Regions from separate parts of the Pseudomonas lini genome, predicted to be linked through region 2. Evidence: predicted binding sites of a transcription regulator. Region 2 holds the regulator's gene; each other region holds the start of a gene.
The links. The regulator sigma-54, encoded in region 2, starts transcription at its own class of promoters, with help from an activator protein. The targets are predictions, from matches to a motif close to ANTGGCATNNANNTTGCTNT.
Positions count from the first base shown of each region.

Region 1: a site for sigma-54 is predicted at 2,358-2,377, ahead of flgB (flagellar basal body rod protein FlgB). Genes of this name have one in related genera too.
Region 3: a site for sigma-54 is predicted at 2,694-2,713, ahead of AB3226_RS05085 (CmpA/NrtA family ABC transporter substrate-binding protein). Genes of this name have one in related genera too.
Region 4: a site for sigma-54 is predicted at 1,733-1,752, ahead of nirB (nitrite reductase large subunit NirB). Genes of this name have one in related genera too.

Region 1 covers NZ_OZ061318.1:4,903,699-4,907,885, reverse strand. Annotated here, with positions in the region: gene flgE (flagellar hook protein FlgE) at 1-724, opposite strand, end outside; gene flgD (flagellar hook assembly protein FlgD) at 756-1,445, opposite strand; gene flgC (flagellar basal body rod protein FlgC) at 1,461-1,904, opposite strand; gene flgB (flagellar basal body rod protein FlgB) at 1,908-2,315, opposite strand; gene cheR (protein-glutamate O-methyltransferase CheR) at 2,683-3,510, opposite strand; gene AB3226_RS22175 (chemotaxis protein CheV) at 3,557-4,187, opposite strand, start outside.
Region 2 covers NZ_OZ061318.1:4,248,242-4,252,428, reverse strand. Annotated here, with positions in the region: gene lptC (LPS export ABC transporter periplasmic protein LptC) at 1-147, shown strand, start outside; gene lptA (lipopolysaccharide transport periplasmic protein LptA) at 134-682, shown strand; gene lptB (LPS export ABC transporter ATP-binding protein) at 682-1,407, shown strand; gene AB3226_RS19100 (RNA polymerase factor sigma-54) at 1,592-3,085, shown strand; gene raiA (ribosome hibernation-promoting factor, HPF/YfiA family) at 3,165-3,473, shown strand; gene ptsN (PTS IIA-like nitrogen regulatory protein PtsN) at 3,486-3,950, shown strand; gene rapZ (RNase adapter RapZ) at 3,953-4,187, shown strand, end outside.
Region 3 covers NZ_OZ061318.1:1,105,931-1,110,117, reverse strand. Annotated here, with positions in the region: gene AB3226_RS05095 (NarK/NasA family nitrate transporter) at 1-377, opposite strand, end outside; gene AB3226_RS05090 (ANTAR domain-containing response regulator) at 772-1,347, opposite strand; gene AB3226_RS05085 (CmpA/NrtA family ABC transporter substrate-binding protein) at 1,363-2,574, opposite strand; gene AB3226_RS05080 (quinone-dependent dihydroorotate dehydrogenase) at 2,803-3,822, shown strand; gene AB3226_RS05075 (ribosome modulation factor) at 4,122-4,187, opposite strand, start outside.
Region 4 covers NZ_OZ061318.1:6,286,491-6,290,677, forward strand. Annotated here, with positions in the region: gene AB3226_RS28540 (bifunctional 5,10-methylenetetrahydrofolate dehydrogenase/5,10-methenyltetrahydrofolate cyclohydrolase) at 1-225, opposite strand, end outside; gene AB3226_RS28545 (DUF6124 family protein) at 594-953, opposite strand; gene nirB (nitrite reductase large subunit NirB) at 1,963-4,187, shown strand, end outside.

The DNA.
Region 1 (4,187 bases), 660 kb from region 2:
AGTTGAATGTGATGTCGGCGGTGATCGCCACTGGAGGCGTGGTTGCAGGGTTGGCCGGGGAACGACCGTCCATGTAAGTGTGAACACGCCAAGCGTTGGTACCCGTTTTCACGTAGTACTGATCCATGGTGTGCTCGTTACCCTGGCTATCGTAGACCTTGGTAGAAATGGTCTTGTTATAGCTGTTGGTATCGGTGGGACTGAACGGCGTCACCGTCGGCGTTGTTTCAGCCGAGTTCAGGTTCATCGTCTGATCAACCTTGGTCGTCGGGTTCGGTTTCAGACTCGAAGTATCGATCTTCAAGTCAGTCAACACGCCGTTGATGATCTTGCCGTTGGCATCGACGCCATAACCCTGCAGACGGTTGCCGTTGTTATCAACCACATAGTTTTCAGCATCGGTCTTGAACGCACCGGCACGGGTGTAGGTCAGGGAACCGTTGTCGCTGAGGATGAAGAAGCCGTTGCCCTGGATGCCCATGTCGAGCACGTTGCCGGTGTTGTTCACGTCGCCCTGGCTGAACTGCTGGGAAACGTTGGCCAGACGCACGCCATTACCAATGGTCTTGCTGCCGGTACCCAGGCGAGTGGCCGAGTACACGTCTTCGAATTCTGCACGGGACGATTTGAAACCGGTGGTCGCGACGTTGGCGATGTTGTTGCCGGTCACGTCCAGTTGTTTGTTGGCTGCATAGAGACCGCTAAGGCCGATATTGAAAGACATATTCCACTCCTTTGTGCCGTGCTAGTCGGCTCTATATACCAATGGTTTGAACTTTGGACAGGGCAACGCTGCCCATGCCTGCCAGGTTCAGCATCAACTCACCGCCGGTCTGGCTGATGGTCACGCTGTTGACCGTTGCCGGCAGGTAAGTAATCAGTGAGGTGTTCGTGCCGTCGATGGTGGTCGTCGCGCCGAAGGTGTAAGTACCCGCCGGTGCCACCGCACCCGCATCGTCCTTGCCGTCCCAGATGAAACTGGCGTTGCCGGCGCTTTGGCTGCCCAGGTCGAGGGTGCGGATGGTTTTGCCTTCCGAGTTGGTGATCTTGACGGTGGCGGCGGAAACCGATGTCGGTACCACGACGGTACCGTTGAGGCTCTTGGAGGTGTCAACCATCGTTTTGTCGGTCTGCGCGATAACCGAACGACCCACCAGCGAAGAAGCCTGCAAGGCTTGCGAGGAGCTGTAGCTGCTGGCAAGGCCGCTGACGGTATCATTGAGCGTGGTGATACCTTCCAGGCTACTGAACTGCGCCAGCTGTGCCACGAACTCGCTGTTGTCCTGAGGATCGAGCGGGTTCTGGTTTTTCAGCTGGGTAACCAGCAGTTGCAGGAACGCGTCTTTGCCCAGTTTCTGCCCGCCGGTAGCGGCCGAGGTCAGGCTGTCTTTGGTGGTAGGGGTCTGGACCGAAGAGTTGGCCAGAACATCGCTGATAACGCTCATATGAATCGCCTCTTATCACTGACCGAGGGTCAGGACCTTCTGCATCATGGTTTTGGCGGTGTTCATCATTTCGGCGTTGGTCTGGAACGAACGGCTCGCGGAAATCATGTCGGCCATTTCTTCGACGACATTGACGTTCGGGTAGTAGACGTAGCCCTTGGCATCGGCAGCCGGATGGTTCGGCTCATAGCGCGCTTCAAGGTTGCTCTGGTCTTCGACCACGCCCAGCACTTGCACGCCTTGACCGGCCGCGTCCTGGTTCTGGAACAGCGAATCGCTGCCGCCGCTCTGGCCGCCCTGGAACATGGTGGCGAACACCGGGTGACGGGCACGGTAGGTCTGGTCGATGCTCGACGAGACGGTCTCGGCGTTGGCGATGTTCGAGGCGACGGTGTTCAAGCGCGTGGTCTGAGCACTCATGCCGCTACCGGCAATGTTGAAAACACTGGATAGGGACATGGATTACTCTCCGCGCAGGGCTGACACCAGCCCTTTGAATTTACTGTTGAGCAGGGTGAAGCTGGCCTGGAAGTTGACCGCGTTTTCCGCGTAGTTCGACTGTTCCAGCTGGGCGTCCACGGTGTTCTGGTCGATCGACGGTTGCATCGGCGTGCGATACATCAGCGACTCGTCGCCATTACCCATGCCTTCAGCTTCGATGTGACGGCTGTTGGTCATGTTCAAGGCGAACTTGCCGTTTTTGGTTTTCTCGTTCTGCTCGGCGAGCACTTTCGAGAAGTCCAGATCCCGAGCCTTGTAGTTCGGGGTGTCGGCGTTGGTGATGTTGTTGGCCAGGACTTCGGCACGCTGGGCGCGAAAGCCCAAGGCTTGTTCGTGGATACCGAGCGCTTTATCGAAGCTGATGCTCATGTCGGGAAACCTTCGGGTGACCTGATTTTTCGTACGATGGACATAGCAAGCGGCGTGCCAATTCAAAAAAGCCCGTAAACCGGGGCTTTGCGCGCGGTGGCAAGGCGGCAATGCCAGAAAAGCGGCAACCGATTTCCGCCGCCTGCCGCTTTTCTGCCGCTTATCACCAATCGCCAGAACAACAACTGACCCTGTGGGAGCGGGCTTGCCCGCGATTGCGGTGTAACAAATCAAATTGATGTCGACTGATACGACGCTATCGCGGGCAAGCCCGCTCCCACAGGGGTTGTGGTGATTTTGAGAGATAATTACAGGCACAAAAAAACGGGAGCCCCTGAGGACTCCCGTTTTTTGATGAAGCAACGAATCACTTCGCCTTGTAAATGATCCCCGGGCTGCACTGGACCATTTGATAATGATCCGGCAAACCGTTCAGCGCTTCGGACGCGCCAAGGAACAGATAGCCGCCGGGCTTGAGCGTGCTGTGGATGCGCAACAGGATGTCTTTCTTCACCTCGGCGGAGAAGTAGATCAGCACGTTGCGGCAAAACACGATGTCGAACTTGCCCAGGCTTGCGTAGCTGTCGAGCAGGTTGAACGAACGAAATTCCACGCGACTCTTGATCGGTGCCTTGATGGCCCAGCGTCCCGGCCCTTTCGGGTCGAAGTAACGCTGAAGGCGCTCGGGCGACAGACCGCGGCCGATGGCCAGGCTGTCGTATTCACCGGTCTTGCAGTTGGTCAGCATGGTGCCGGACAGATCCGTGGCAACGATCTGCACGCCCATCTTCAACTGGCCCATGTTGACCCGCTCGAACTCATCGATGGACATCGACAGCGAATACGGTTCCTGACCCGACGAACACGCCGCCGACCAGATCCGCAGGCGCTGTCCGGGGCTTGCCTTGATCGACTCAGGCAATACCTTGTTCTTCAAGACTTCAAACGGATAGGTGTCACGAAACCACAGGGTTTCGTTGGTGGTCATGGCATCCACCACCAGCTCGCGCAAACCGCTGCGCGGTTGGGTCTGGATGCGCTGAACCAATTCACCCAGCGATTTGATGCCCTGCTGTTCCATCAGTTTGTTGAGACGGCTCGAGACCAGGTATTGCTTGTTCTCACCGAGCAAAATGCCACAGGCTTTTTCCAGGAAGACCCGGAACTGTTCGAAATCCAAATTACCCGTAGACAATGATGCGGCCTCTTAAATCGTGTTGACCGCCAGGGGCAAAACGCCCCTAGCTGATATCTGCTGCTTTGATCCGGTCGACCACCCGGGATGCCAAGTCATCAGGACGGAACTTGGCCAGGAAGTCATCGGCACCGACTTTCTTGACCATCGCCTGATTGAACACACCCGACAACGAAGTGTGCAGGATGATATGAAGCTTTTGCATGCGCGGGTCGGCGCGGATCTCGGCCGTCAGGGTGTACCCGTCCATCTCCGGCATTTCGATGTCGGAGATCATCATCAGGAACTCGTCTTCCGGCTTCTTGCCCTCATCGACCAGCTTGCGCAGGTAATCCAGCGCTTGCCGACCGTCGTTCAACGCCACCACTTCGACGCCGATCGTTTGCAGACAACGCGTGACTTGCTTGCGCGCCACCGATGAATCATCGACCGTCAACACGCGCAAGGACAACGCCTTGTGCTGAGTCTCGACATCCACCACGCCCACCGAAATCGCTTCCGGTGTCGGTGCCACTTCCGCCAGCACCTTCTCGACGTCAATGATTTCGACTAACTGATTGTCGACCCGAGTCACAGCCGTCAGGTAGTGATCGCGCCCGGTGCCCTTGGGTGGCGGATGAATCTCTTCCCAGTTCATATTGACGATGCGCTCCACCGAGCGCACCAGGAAACCCTGG
Region 2 (4,187 bases):
CCGCAGCAGCAATATGCGCAGACCGATCAACCCGTTAGAATCGACGGCGCTGGCGGTGTATCGACAGGCAACGGAATGAAAGCGTACTTGAAAGAAAGCAGGATACACCTGCTATCGAACGTAAGAGGACAGTATGAGGCTCGTTAAAACTCTCCCTATTTTGCTCAGTCTGGGCGCAGCACTGGGAAGCGTGAGCGCCTGGGCTCTGCCGAACGATCAAGAGCAGCCTATCCGCATTCAGGCCGACGATGCCCAACTGGACGACAAGAATGGCGTTGCCACCTATAAAGGCGACGTGATCATCACTCAGGGTTCGATGATCGTTAAGGGCAACACCGTAACCATCACTCGCACCCCGGCCGGCGATATCGACGTGGTGACTTCGGTGGGCAACCTCGCCTACTTCGAGCAACTGCAAACGGCGGGCGATACCAAGCCGGTTCAGGGCTACGGCGTAACTATTCAGTACCACGCCTCGCAAAACCGCGTCGTGCTGATCGATCGCGCTAAAGTCATCGATAAAGACAACAACGTCACCCAAGGCGAGAAAATTGTCTACGACACGGTCAAAAAGCTTGCGAGCGCCGGTCGCGCCACGGGTAACAAGGTCACTGAGGCACGTCCTCGCATCGACATGGTGATCCAGCCGAAGAAGAAAACCGACGAGCAAAAGGCCCAGTAATGGCAACTCTGAAAGCTCAGCATCTGGCCAAGAGCTACAAGAGCCGTCAGGTCGTGCGCGACGTCAGCCTGTCCATCGACAGCGGTCAGATCGTCGGCCTGCTTGGTCCTAACGGTGCCGGTAAAACCACTTGCTTCTACATGATTGTCGGCTTGGTGCAGGCCGATCAGGGCCGCGTCCTGATCGATGACCTGGACGTCAGCCACCAGCCAATGCACGGTCGCGCGAAGGCGGGTATCGGCTATCTTCCGCAAGAAGCATCGATCTTCCGCAAACTGTCGGTGGCCGACAACATCATGGCCATCCTCGAGACCCGCAAGGAACTCGACAAGGCCGGTCGTCGCCAGGAGCTGGAAAGCCTGCTGCAGGAATTTCACATCCACCACATCCGCGACAACCTCGGCATGAGCCTGTCCGGTGGTGAACGCCGCCGTGTGGAAATCGCCCGAGCCCTGGCTACTAACCCGAAATTCATCCTCCTCGACGAACCCTTCGCCGGCGTAGACCCGATTTCGGTGGGCGACATCAAGCAGATCATCCACCACCTCAAGGCCAAAGGCATTGGTGTGCTGATCACGGACCACAACGTCCGCGAAACCCTGGATATCTGCGAAACGGCCTACATCGTCAACGACGGCCAGTTGATCGCCGAAGGTGACTCCGCCACCATCCTGGCCAACGAACTGGTCAAGGAAGTGTATCTGGGCCATGAGTTCCGCCTGTAAGCACTGAGGTGCCCCAGTCGCCGAGAGAGCGCTCGCTTCAATAAAAAATCAATAAGTTTTTATTGTTACAGCGCTCTAGGCAAACACTTCAGTTTCGGGCATATAATTTGCTTATGTTTGGCGCTTCGGCGCTCTGTAGTGGATGGCGCATGTGCGCCGGCGAATAAGGTGTTAAGCCCCTGCCATGAAACCATCGCTAGTCTTGAGAATGGGCCAGCAGCTGACGATGACACCGCAGCTGCAACAGGCCATCCGCCTGCTCCAATTGTCGACCCTGGACCTGCAACAGGAAATCCAGGAGGCCCTGGAGTCCAATCCGATGCTCGAACGCCAGGAAGAAGGCGACGACTTCGATAACGCTGACCCCTTGGCCGATAGCGCCGAACAAAAACCCAACGCCGACATTCAGGAACCCTCTTACCAGGAAACCGCCCCAACGGTGGATAACCTTGAGGAAGGCGACTGGAACGAGCGCATCCCCAACGAATTGCCCGTCGACACGGCCTGGGAAGACGTCTACCAGACCAGCGCCAGCAGCCTGCCGAGCAACGATGACGACGAGTGGGATTTCACCACCCGCACATCGGTCGGTGAAAGCCTGCAAAGCCATTTGCTCTGGCAACTGAACCTGGCACCTATGTCCGACACCGATCGCCTGATCGCCGTGACCCTGATCGACTGCATCAACAATCAGGGCTACCTGGACGAAACCCTCGAGGAAATCCTCGAAGCTTTCGACCCGGAACTGGACATCGAACTGGACGAAATCGAAGCCGTCCTGCACCGCATCCAGCAATTCGAACCCGCTGGCATCGGCGCCCGCAACCTCGGTGAGTGCCTGCTGCTGCAACTGCGTCAACTGCCAGCCAAGACCCCTTGGCTGGCCGAGGCCAAGCGCCTGGTCACCGACTACATCGACCTGCTCGGCAGCCGCGACTACAGCCAGCTGATGCGTCGCATGAAGCTCAAGGAAGATGAACTGCGTCAGGTCATCGAACTGGTCCAGAGCCTCAACCCGCGCCCGGGTTCACAAATCGAGTCCGCCGAAGCCGAATACGTCGTTCCCGACGTGATTGTGCGCAAGGACAACGAGCGCTGGCTGGTGGAGCTGAATCAGGAATCGGTGCCACGCCTGCGTGTCAACGCCCAGTACGCCGGTTTCGTGCGCCGCGCCGATACCAGCGCTGATAACACCTTCATGCGTAATCAGCTGCAGGAGGCTCGTTGGTTCATCAAGAGCCTGCAAAGCCGCAATGAAACCCTGATGAAAGTCGCCACCCAGATCGTCGAGCATCAACGCGGCTTTCTTGAATACGGTGACGAAGCCATGAAGCCGTTGGTGCTGCATGACATCGCCGAAGCGGTGGGCATGCATGAATCGACGATTTCACGGGTGACCACGCAAAAATTCATGCATACCCCACGGGGCATCTATGAACTGAAATACTTTTTTTCCAGCCACGTCAGTACCTCCGAAGGCGGTGAATGCTCGTCCACGGCGATCCGCGCGATCATCAAAAAACTGGTTGCCGCGGAAAATCAGAAAAAGCCGTTGAGTGACAGCAAGATCGCTGGTTTACTGGAGGCACAAGGCATTCAGGTAGCCCGTCGCACCGTCGCCAAGTACCGCGAATCCCTGGGGATCGCGCCTTCCAGCGAACGGAAGCGGTTGATGTAGCCGCCGGGCTCGCCACAGCGTTCCAGTGGCAGGCATTTCTGCCTGCCGCTTTATGCACTGGCAACGAAGGAGAAGCTGTATGCAAGTCAACATCAGTGGACACCAACTGGAAGTGACCGAACCCCTGCGCACCTACATCGGCGAAAAACTCGACCGATTAGAGAGGCATTTCGACAAGATCACCAATGTTCAAGTCACGATGAACGTCGAAAAACTGCTGCAGAAGATCGAAGCCACGCTGCATATTCCCGGCGGAGAGGTGGTCGCCAATGCCGAGCATACGGACATGTATGCCGCCATCGACCTGCTGACCGACAAGCTGGATCGCCAACTTAAAAAGCATAAGGAAAAGACCCAGAGCCTCCTCCAGGGCGCGACCGGTCGTTAACACTCCCAATCCATGATCCGACTAGAAACCATCCTGACCCCCGGCCGTTCCCAAGTGAACGCGCCGGGTGGCAGTAAAAAGAAAGCCCTCGAGCAAATTGCCAACCTTATCCACCGCGAAGTACCGGATCTGGAAATGCAGGACGTCTTCGAGGCCCTGATTGCCCGTGAGAAACTCGGCTCTACCGGTTTCGGCAACGGCATCGCCATCCCCCACTGCCGGCTTAAAGGCTGCACCTCGCCAATCAGTGCGCTGCTGCACCTGGAAGCCCCTATCGATTTCGACGCCATTGATGGCGCCCCGGTTGACCTGCTGTTTGTCCTGCTGGTCCCGGAAGCCGCCACCGATGCGCACCTGGAACTGCTGCGCCAGATTGCCAGCATGCTTGATCGCAAGGAAGTGCGTGAAAAGCTGCGCAGCGCCCCGAGCAACGAAGCCTTGTATCAGGTTGTCCTGGACGAGCAAACCGGTCACTAATCATGCGCCTGATCATCGTCAGCGGCCGCTCCGGCTCAGGTAAAAGTACCGCCCTCGATGTGCTCGAGGACAACGGTTATTACTGCATCGACAACCTGCCTGCCGGCTTGCTGCCGGAACTGGCCGAGCGCGCATTGATTCACACCGAACTGGCACAACCGCTGGTGGCCGTGTCCATCGATGCGCGTAACTTGCCGAGTCACTTGTCACGGTTTCCCGAATTGCTGGAAGAAGTCC
Region 3 (4,187 bases), 3.1 Mb from region 2:
GCCAAAGGCAGGGCGACGGCGAAGGATGCACCGGCCATGCCGAGGAACAGGCCCAGCAACAGCGCTTGCTCGTAACTGTGGATGCCGACTTTCCAGGCGACGAACAGGGCGCAGATGACGATCACCTGGCCGATTATCCCGGCGGTTTTGGGCGACAGGCGATCAGCCAGCAGGCCCATCGCAAAGCGCAATACGGCCCCGGCCAGAATCGGCGTGGCCACCACCAGCCCGCGCTGTTGGGTGGTCAGGTGCAGATCAGCGGCGATCTGCACCGCCAGAGGGCCGAGCAGGTACCAGACCATGAAGCTCAGATCGAAATAGAGAAAGGCTGCGAACAGTGTCGGGGTATGGCCGGATTTCCAGAAGCTTGAATTCATCGCGCACCTCAGCTGTCAGGCGTATCAAGAAGGAGTCATGAGCTTGCAGGTGGGGCGCCACAACGGCCGCACCACCAGCCCCGGTCTCTGGGGCCAAAACGGAAAAACGCCGCTACCCGATCCGCCAAGGGGGCGAATGAGGTGAGCGACGTCTTTGTCGTAGGTGGGGCAACCGCCGTTGGTTACCTTGCAGGGTTTTACTTAGCGAGATTTGTGCCAATAATCGGTGGTTGTGGCAATAGAGGTTGTTGTGGCGAGGGAGCTTGCTCCCGCTCGGCTGCGAAGCAGTCGTAAATCCTGCCCCCGTGTTGTGTTTGATTTATCGTGTTGGCTGGTTTTGGGGCCGCTTCGCAGCCCAGCGGGAGCAAGCTCCCTCGCCACAGGGGTAAGGCAGTCAGCCAAGCAACTCACTCATGGCAATGATCTGCTCCGCCACCTGAATCAGCTTCTGCTGGCGGCTCATGGCTTGGCGGCGCATCAGGGTGTAGGCCTCTTCTTCATTGCAGTCCTTCATCTTCATCAGCAGCCCCTTAGCCAGCTCGATGCGCTTGCGCTCGGCCAGTTGCTGGTCGCGGGCGTGCAGTTGCGCGCGCAGGGCCTGGTCGCTTTCAAAGCGCGCCATGGCCACGTCGAGAATCGGCTGCAAGCGTTGTGCGTGAATGCCTTCGACGATGTAGGCACTGACGCCGGACTTGATCGCCCGACGCATCACGTCGGGGTCGTGCTCGTCGGTAAACATCACGATCGGCCGTGGTTGATCACGGCTCACCAGCACCACTTGCTCCATCACATCGCGGCTCGGTGACTCGGTATCGATCAGGATCACGTCCGGACGCACCGTTTCGACGCGCGCGGGCAGGTCAATGGTCAGGCCGGATTCGTCGATGACCTCGAACCCGGCCTCGGTCAGGGCCGCTTTCAGGCGCCCGACTTTTTTCGCAGTGTCATTGATCAGCAGGATACGCAACATATTCGTAGGCTCCTGTCAGCGGCTGGCGAGAAGGGGAGCGCTGTCGCTCATGGCGTGCAGCGTGAAGCTGCGGGCATAGCCGGCCGGGTCCGAACCGTCCCAGACTTTGCCGTCGATCAATTGACTGCTGCGCATTTCCTGACTCCGGGCGGGCACACCGACAGCGGTGGCGGCCTCACGGTATAAGTCTAGTTGCTGGACCTGACGGGCCACGCCGAGGTAATCCGGGTCGTCACGCAACAAACCCCAACGCCGGAACTGGGTCATGAACCACATACCGTCAGACAAATACGGAAAATTGACCTCGCCTCCACCGTGGAAACGCATGGCGTGCGGGTCCTGCCAGCAATTGCCCAAACCATCGGCGTAGTCACCGAGCAAGCGTGGTTCGATGCAATCGAGTGGTGCATCCAGATACTCAGGCGCACTCAATAGTTGCGCGGTGCTGCGGCGATTTTCGCCACTGGCTTCGATAAAGCGGCTGGCCTCGAGGATCGCCATCACCAATGCCCGGGCGGTGTTGGGGTATTGCTCGACGAAGGCGCGGGTGCAGCCGAGGACTTTTTCCGGGTGATCGGGCCAGAGGGTCTGGCTGGTGGCCATCGTAAATCCCAGATTCTGCTGCACCGCGCTGGCCGCCCACGGCTCGCCGACGCAGAAACCGTCGATGCGCCCGGCTTGCAGGTGCGCGACCATTTGCGGCGGCGGTACCACCACGCTGTCGACATCCTGCAATGGATGAATGCCCTGGCTCGCGAGCCAGTAATACAGCCACATGGCGTGGGTGCCCGTAGGAAATGTCTGAGCGAAGGTCAGTTTTGGGCGACTTTGGTGCACGTGCCGGTCCAATGCTTCAGGACTGGTCACGCCCAAGGCCTGCAAGCCGTGGGAGAGGTTGATGCTCTGGCCGTTCTGGTTCAGGCCCATGAGCACGGCCATGTTGGTGGAGGCTACGCCGCCGATGCCCAAGTGCACGGCGTAAATCAGGCCGTACAGGCTGTGGGCGGCGTCGAGTTCGCCGCTGACCAGTTTGTCCCGCAGGTTGGCCCAGGACGATTGGCGCTTGAGGTTCAGGGTCAGGCCGTACGGTTGGGCGAAGCCCTGAGTGGCCGCGACCACCACTGAGGCGCAGTCGCTCAGGGCCATGAAGCCGAGGTTGATTGCGGTTTTTTCCGGGGCATCGCTGCCATTGACCCAGGCCAGTGGGCCGGCTGATGGTTCGTTCATCGATTTCGCACCTTCCAAAAAAAAGCGTCGTCCAAGGCTCTTGCGTGAGCAAAGCCGGGTGACGACGCCATTGTCCTTCCACTCATCCCGCCGTTGGCATGAGTGCTGATGCCTGTGACGGTGCAAGGCATATGCCATCGCTGGCTGATTTTGTTGCGCGCCTCGCGTGAAGCCCTGATGCGCGGCTATAATCGCCGCCTCTCATCGCCAACCGAGTCAAGCCTGCCCATGTACACCCTGGCCCGTCAGCTGCTGTTCAAACTTTCCCCGGAAACCTCCCACGATCTGTCCCTGGACCTGATCGGCGCGGGCGGGCGTTTGGGCCTCAACGGCTTGCTGTGCAAGGCACCGGCGAAACTGCCGATAACGGTCATGGGCCTGGAGTTCCCGAACCCGGTGGGTTTGGCGGCCGGTCTGGACAAGAACGGCGCGGCAATTGATGGCTTTGCCCAATTGGGTTTCGGTTTCGTCGAAATCGGCACCATCACTCCGCGTCCACAGCCGGGCAACCCGAAACCACGGATTTTCCGCTTGCCGGACGCCGAGGCGATCATCAACCGCATGGGTTTCAACAACCTCGGCGTCGATCACTTGCTCGCTCGCGTGGCGGCAGCCAAGTACAAGGGCGTGCTGGGCATCAATATCGGCAAGAATTTCGACACGCCGGTTGAGCGTGCGGTCGACGACTACCTGATCTGCCTGGACAAGGTCTATGCCCACGCCAGCTACGTGACGGTCAATGTCAGTTCGCCGAATACCCCGGGCCTGCGCAGCCTGCAATTCGGCGATTCGCTCAAGCAGTTGCTCGCCGATCTGGCCACCCGCCGTGCGGAACTGGCGCTGCGTCACGGTAAACATGTTCCGCTGGCGATCAAGATCGCGCCGGACATGACTGACGAAGAAACCGCTCAAGTCGCCCAAGCGTTGATCGAAACCGGGATGGACGCGGTGATTGCCACCAACACCACCCTGAGCCGCGTTGGCGTCGAGGGCATGGAACATGGTGACGAGGCGGGCGGTTTGTCCGGCGCACCGGTTCGCGACAAGAGCACTCACACGGTGAAGGTGCTGGCGGCGGAACTGGCCGGTCGCTTGCCGATCATCGCCGTGGGCGGCATCACCGAAGGCAAACACGCAGCTGAGAAAATCGCCGCGGGTGCGAGTTTGGTGCAGCTTTACTCCGGCTTCATCTACAAAGGCCCGGCGTTGATTCGTGAATCGGTGGATGCCATCGCCGCCCTGCGCTGAAACCTGGGTAGCCTTGGGTAAAGGCTTTTGTGGCGAGGGAGCTTGCTTCCGTTCGGCTGCGAAGCAGTCGTAAATCCTGCAATCGCGCTTTACCTGATACACCGAGTTGATTGTTTTGGGGCCGCTTCGCAGCCCAGCGGGAGCAAGCTCCCTCGCCACAAAAGCCCCACCGCAATTTTTACAGGAATAAAAAAGGGCTCCTCGAAGGAGCCCCTGGGCCGAAGCCCGCCGTCCGGATGGGACGTGCGTGGTTAAGTCGTTGCGTAATCAGATTGTCGTGTCGGAATGTGTGCCCTGTATTAGCCGACGGCGTGAAGTTCGTTGAGTCTGTGGATTCCCGCAGTGCCGGTCATACCGTCCCAGTT
Region 4 (4,187 bases), 2.0 Mb from region 2:
CAGACGGTATTCAAGGGAGCGGATGCCGACTTCCTTGGCGCGCAGCAGTTTATTGCGCACATAAACGTGGCTGGCCGGGTCGTCGCCGACCAACAGGACCGCCAGGGCGGGATAGATTTGCTGGCCGGCCAGGGCCAGAACCTCTTCCCGGACCTCGTCGAGAACCTGGGCAGAAATGGCTTTGCCGTCGATATCGCGGGCAAATGCGGAGGTGCTGCTGATCAAGAGAGTCACCGTTGTCTTGATTGAAAGGGATGAAGTGACCATCGAGGCGTCTTCGCGCGACGGTGATCCATCAGAGACATGCAGGCAAGGGCGCTCAGGCTACCAGTTGAGGGCAGGCCAATACCACCGCAACACCGGAAGATAAGACAGGCAGGGGATCGTGGGCAATCTGTAGGCGCCGCCGAAGGCTCGGGCCGCGATAACGCGGTACCCCGGGCCCGACACAAAGCCCTGCCAGCCAGTAGGCAGATACACCGAGAAACCCGTGGCGAGGGAGCTTGCTCCCGCTGGGTCGCGCAGCGGCCCCAAAAAAAAGGACCGCTGCACAGCCCAACGCAAGTAACCCCTTTCACCACAGCAGACCGCACCTACTCAGGCGGATTCATTTGATCCAGCACCCGGTTCGCGGTGATCTCCGCCACCATGATGCTATTCGAAATACCCAGCAGCGCGTGACGCGACTCACCCTCCAGGTGATCGACCAAGTGATGGACCATCACATCGACCGAGGCCAGCGTCTCGACCAAAAAAACCGCCAGGGTTTCGGCAGTCGCCTCTGGGGCAACGGCAAACAGCTTGCTGGGTTTACGCGCAGTGGCTTTGATGTCGGCATTCGACGGGAAGTGGAAGTTCAGAGCCCGCTCGGCGGCGTCGTTGAGTTTTTTTGAGTCGGGTTCGTAAGGGGAGACCGGATCGGTGTCCGGTGGGTTTGGCGTAACCTTGAACATAAGCTGGCTTCTCTGATTGGGTGCCAATCCTTCTGCTGCTAAACGAGAGGGAGGCAGCTGTACGCAGGTTAGCAGACCGGGGAAGCTAGCAAAGCCGGCGCGCCCGAAGGCGCCCTGCGCACAACCACCATCAAGTGCAGGCATGGTAATGCCTGACTGACAAGAGCTTGTGCACCTTGCTTGTAACCCCGGGCTGCTAAACCCGATCACTGATGGGCAGTGACGGGAACCAAGTTACCGAGCAGCCCCCAGACGCACAAGCCGGCGGATTCTGGCGTACGCGTAGGCAACGGCGCAAGATCTTGTAGCTTTCAGGAAGTAACCTTCAGGGCTTTTAAACACGCGCTTTCCGGCAATGTTGAGTGATCTGACGCGCACGTCCTACAAGCGCTGAAAACCTCGAAAACACGCAATCCGTGTGGGTGGGCTTGTGTGGCGAGGGAGCTTGCTCCCGCTGGGCCGCGAAGCGGCCCCAAAATGGGACTGCTTCGCAGTCCAACGGGAGCAAGCTCCCTCGCCACAGGTTCAGTATCACCCTTAACTGACTGGCATTGTCGCGAGCGGTATTGACCGCTGCATGCACTTTTATAAAGCGCGATGCCATAAAAATGTGCATCGGCACCGAGTTTTCACCCTGTGTGAGTGCCCGTAGCTGTTCCGCGCCCCGGTTTCTGAAACACCGTCTAACCCCTGAAAAACTCGCTATTGCGCAGGCTGCAAGTGGATTCCCCGGTTGTTCAGTCGCAAGTTTTGCAACGCAAATGAAGTATCGATCACCGACTGGCACAAAGGCTGCATTGATCCTCTCAGGTCCATCGAAAACAGGTGGGCAGCCCACTCGATCAACGAAGATCGACCGGCCGAGCAGGTCGTGGGCAACATCGGTGGATCCGGCGAAGGCGCCAGGTCGAACACCGCGAAGAACAGGCAAAGACGCCTGAAACCGAGAGGTTTCAGGCGTTTTTTTTTGCTTTTTTTAACCGTGATTGGCTTTGGCTGGGTGCTTACTATGAATTCCAATGTTGCCGCATTGAACAAACTGCAAACGCTGATCGTGATCGGCAATGGCATGGTCGGCCATCATTGTGTCGAGCAGCTCATCGAGCGCGGCGCCCTCGACCACTATCGGCTGCATGTCTTCAGCGAAGAGCCGATGCGTGCCTACGACCGTGTGCATCTGTCCGAGTATTTCGGCGGTCGCGATGCCGAGTCGCTGGCCCTGGGCGAAGCCTCTCTGTACCAGACGCCGGGCGTCACCCTCCATCTGGGCGTGCCGGTGTTGGAAATCGACCGAGCGCGACGCCAAGTGATTACCGCACAAGGGTGCGTCTCGTACGACAAACTGGTTCTGGCCACCGGTTCTTATCCGTTCGTGCCGCCTATTGAAGGTGCGGAAGGCGACTCGCGCCTTGTCTATCGCACCCTTGAAGACCTCGACGCGATTCGTGCCGCGGCGGCCAATGCCCGGCGCGGCGTGGTGGTCGGCGGTGGCCTGCTCGGCCTGGAAGCCGCCAATGCCCTGAAAAGCCTGGGGCTGGAAGCGCATGTGGTGGAATTTGCCCCACGCCTGATGCCGGTGCAGCTGGACGAGCAGGGTGGCTTGGCGCTGAAGGCACAAATCGAGCGGCTCGGCGTGGGTGTGCATCTGTCCCGTGGCACGCAGTCGATCAGTGCCGGCGAGCAGTACCGCTACCGGATGAATTTTGCCAATGACGAATTCCTCGAAGCCGACCTGATCGTGTTCTCCGCCGGGATCCGCGCGCAAGATGCGCTGGCCCGTCAATGTGCGCTGGACATCGGTCCGCGTGGCGGCGTGGTGATTGACGATCAGTGCCTGACCAGCGATCCGAATATCTATGCCATCGGCGAATGCGCCGCCTGGAATGGCAGCCTCTTCGGTCTGGTCGCTCCCGGTTATCAGATGGCCCGTGGCGTCGCGTCGCTGCTGTGTCATCAAGTCGCCGAGCCGTTCCAGGGCGCCGACATGTCGACCAAGCTCAAACTGCTCGGCGTCGATGTAGGCTCCATCGGTGATGCTCACGCCCAGACGCCGGGTGCGCGCAGCTATCAGTTCATCGATGAAGCCACGGCCAGCTATCGTCGCCTGGTGGTGGATGCTGACAGCAAACGCGTGCTCGGCGCGGTGCTGGTTGGCGACAACAGCTATTACGACACCCTGCTGCAATACATGCAGAACGGCATTGCCTTGCCGTCAGAACCGGCCAGCCTGATTCTGCCATCGTCCACCGGCGCGCCAACCCTGGGCCCGGGCGCGTTGCCCGAGTCGGCAACCGTGTGCTCGTGCCATAACGTCACCAAGGGCTCGATCTGCTCGGCCATCGACGGTGGCTGCACCGACCTCGGTCTGCTCAAGTCGCAGACCAAGGCCTGCACCGGTTGCGGCGGTTGTGCCGGGCTGCTCAAGCAAGTGTTCGAACACGAACTGATTGCCCGTGGCGTCAGTGTCGACAAGAGCCTGTGCGAACACTTCGCCTACACCCGTCAGGAGCTTTACGCACTGGTGCGGGTAGAAGGGGTGATCACCTTCGAAGAACTGCTGGCCAAGCACGGCCGCGGCCACACCGGTTGCGACGTGTGCAAACCGGCGGTGGGCTCGATCCTCGCCTCGTGCTGGAACCAGCCGATCATGGACGCCTCGCTGGTGCCGTTGCAGGACACCAACGACACCTTCATGGCCAACATGCAGAAAAACGGCACCTATTCGGTGGTGCCGCGCATCGCCGGGGGCGAGATCACAGCCGACAAGCTGATCGCGATTGGCGTGGTGGCGAAGAAATACGACCTCTACACCAAAATCACCGGCGGCCAGCGGATCGACTTGTTCGGCGCGCAGTTGCATCAGTTGCCGGACATTTGGTCCGAGCTGATTGAGGCCGGTTTCGAAACCGGGCACGCCTATGGCAAATCGACCCGCACGGTGAAGTCTTGCGTCGGCAGCACCTGGTGCCGTTACGGCGTGCAGGACAGCGTGAAAATGGCCCTGACCCTCGAGGATCGCTACAAAGGCCTGCGCTCGCCGCACAAGCTCAAGTTCGCCGTCTCTGGCTGCACCCGTGAATGTGCCGAGGCACAAAGCAAGGACGTGGGCGTGATCGCCACCGAGAACGGCTGGAACCTCTATGTGGCCGGTAACGGCGGCATGCGCCCACGCCACGCCGAGCTGTTCGCCACCGACCTGGATGATGAAACCCTGATCCGTTACATCGACCGGTT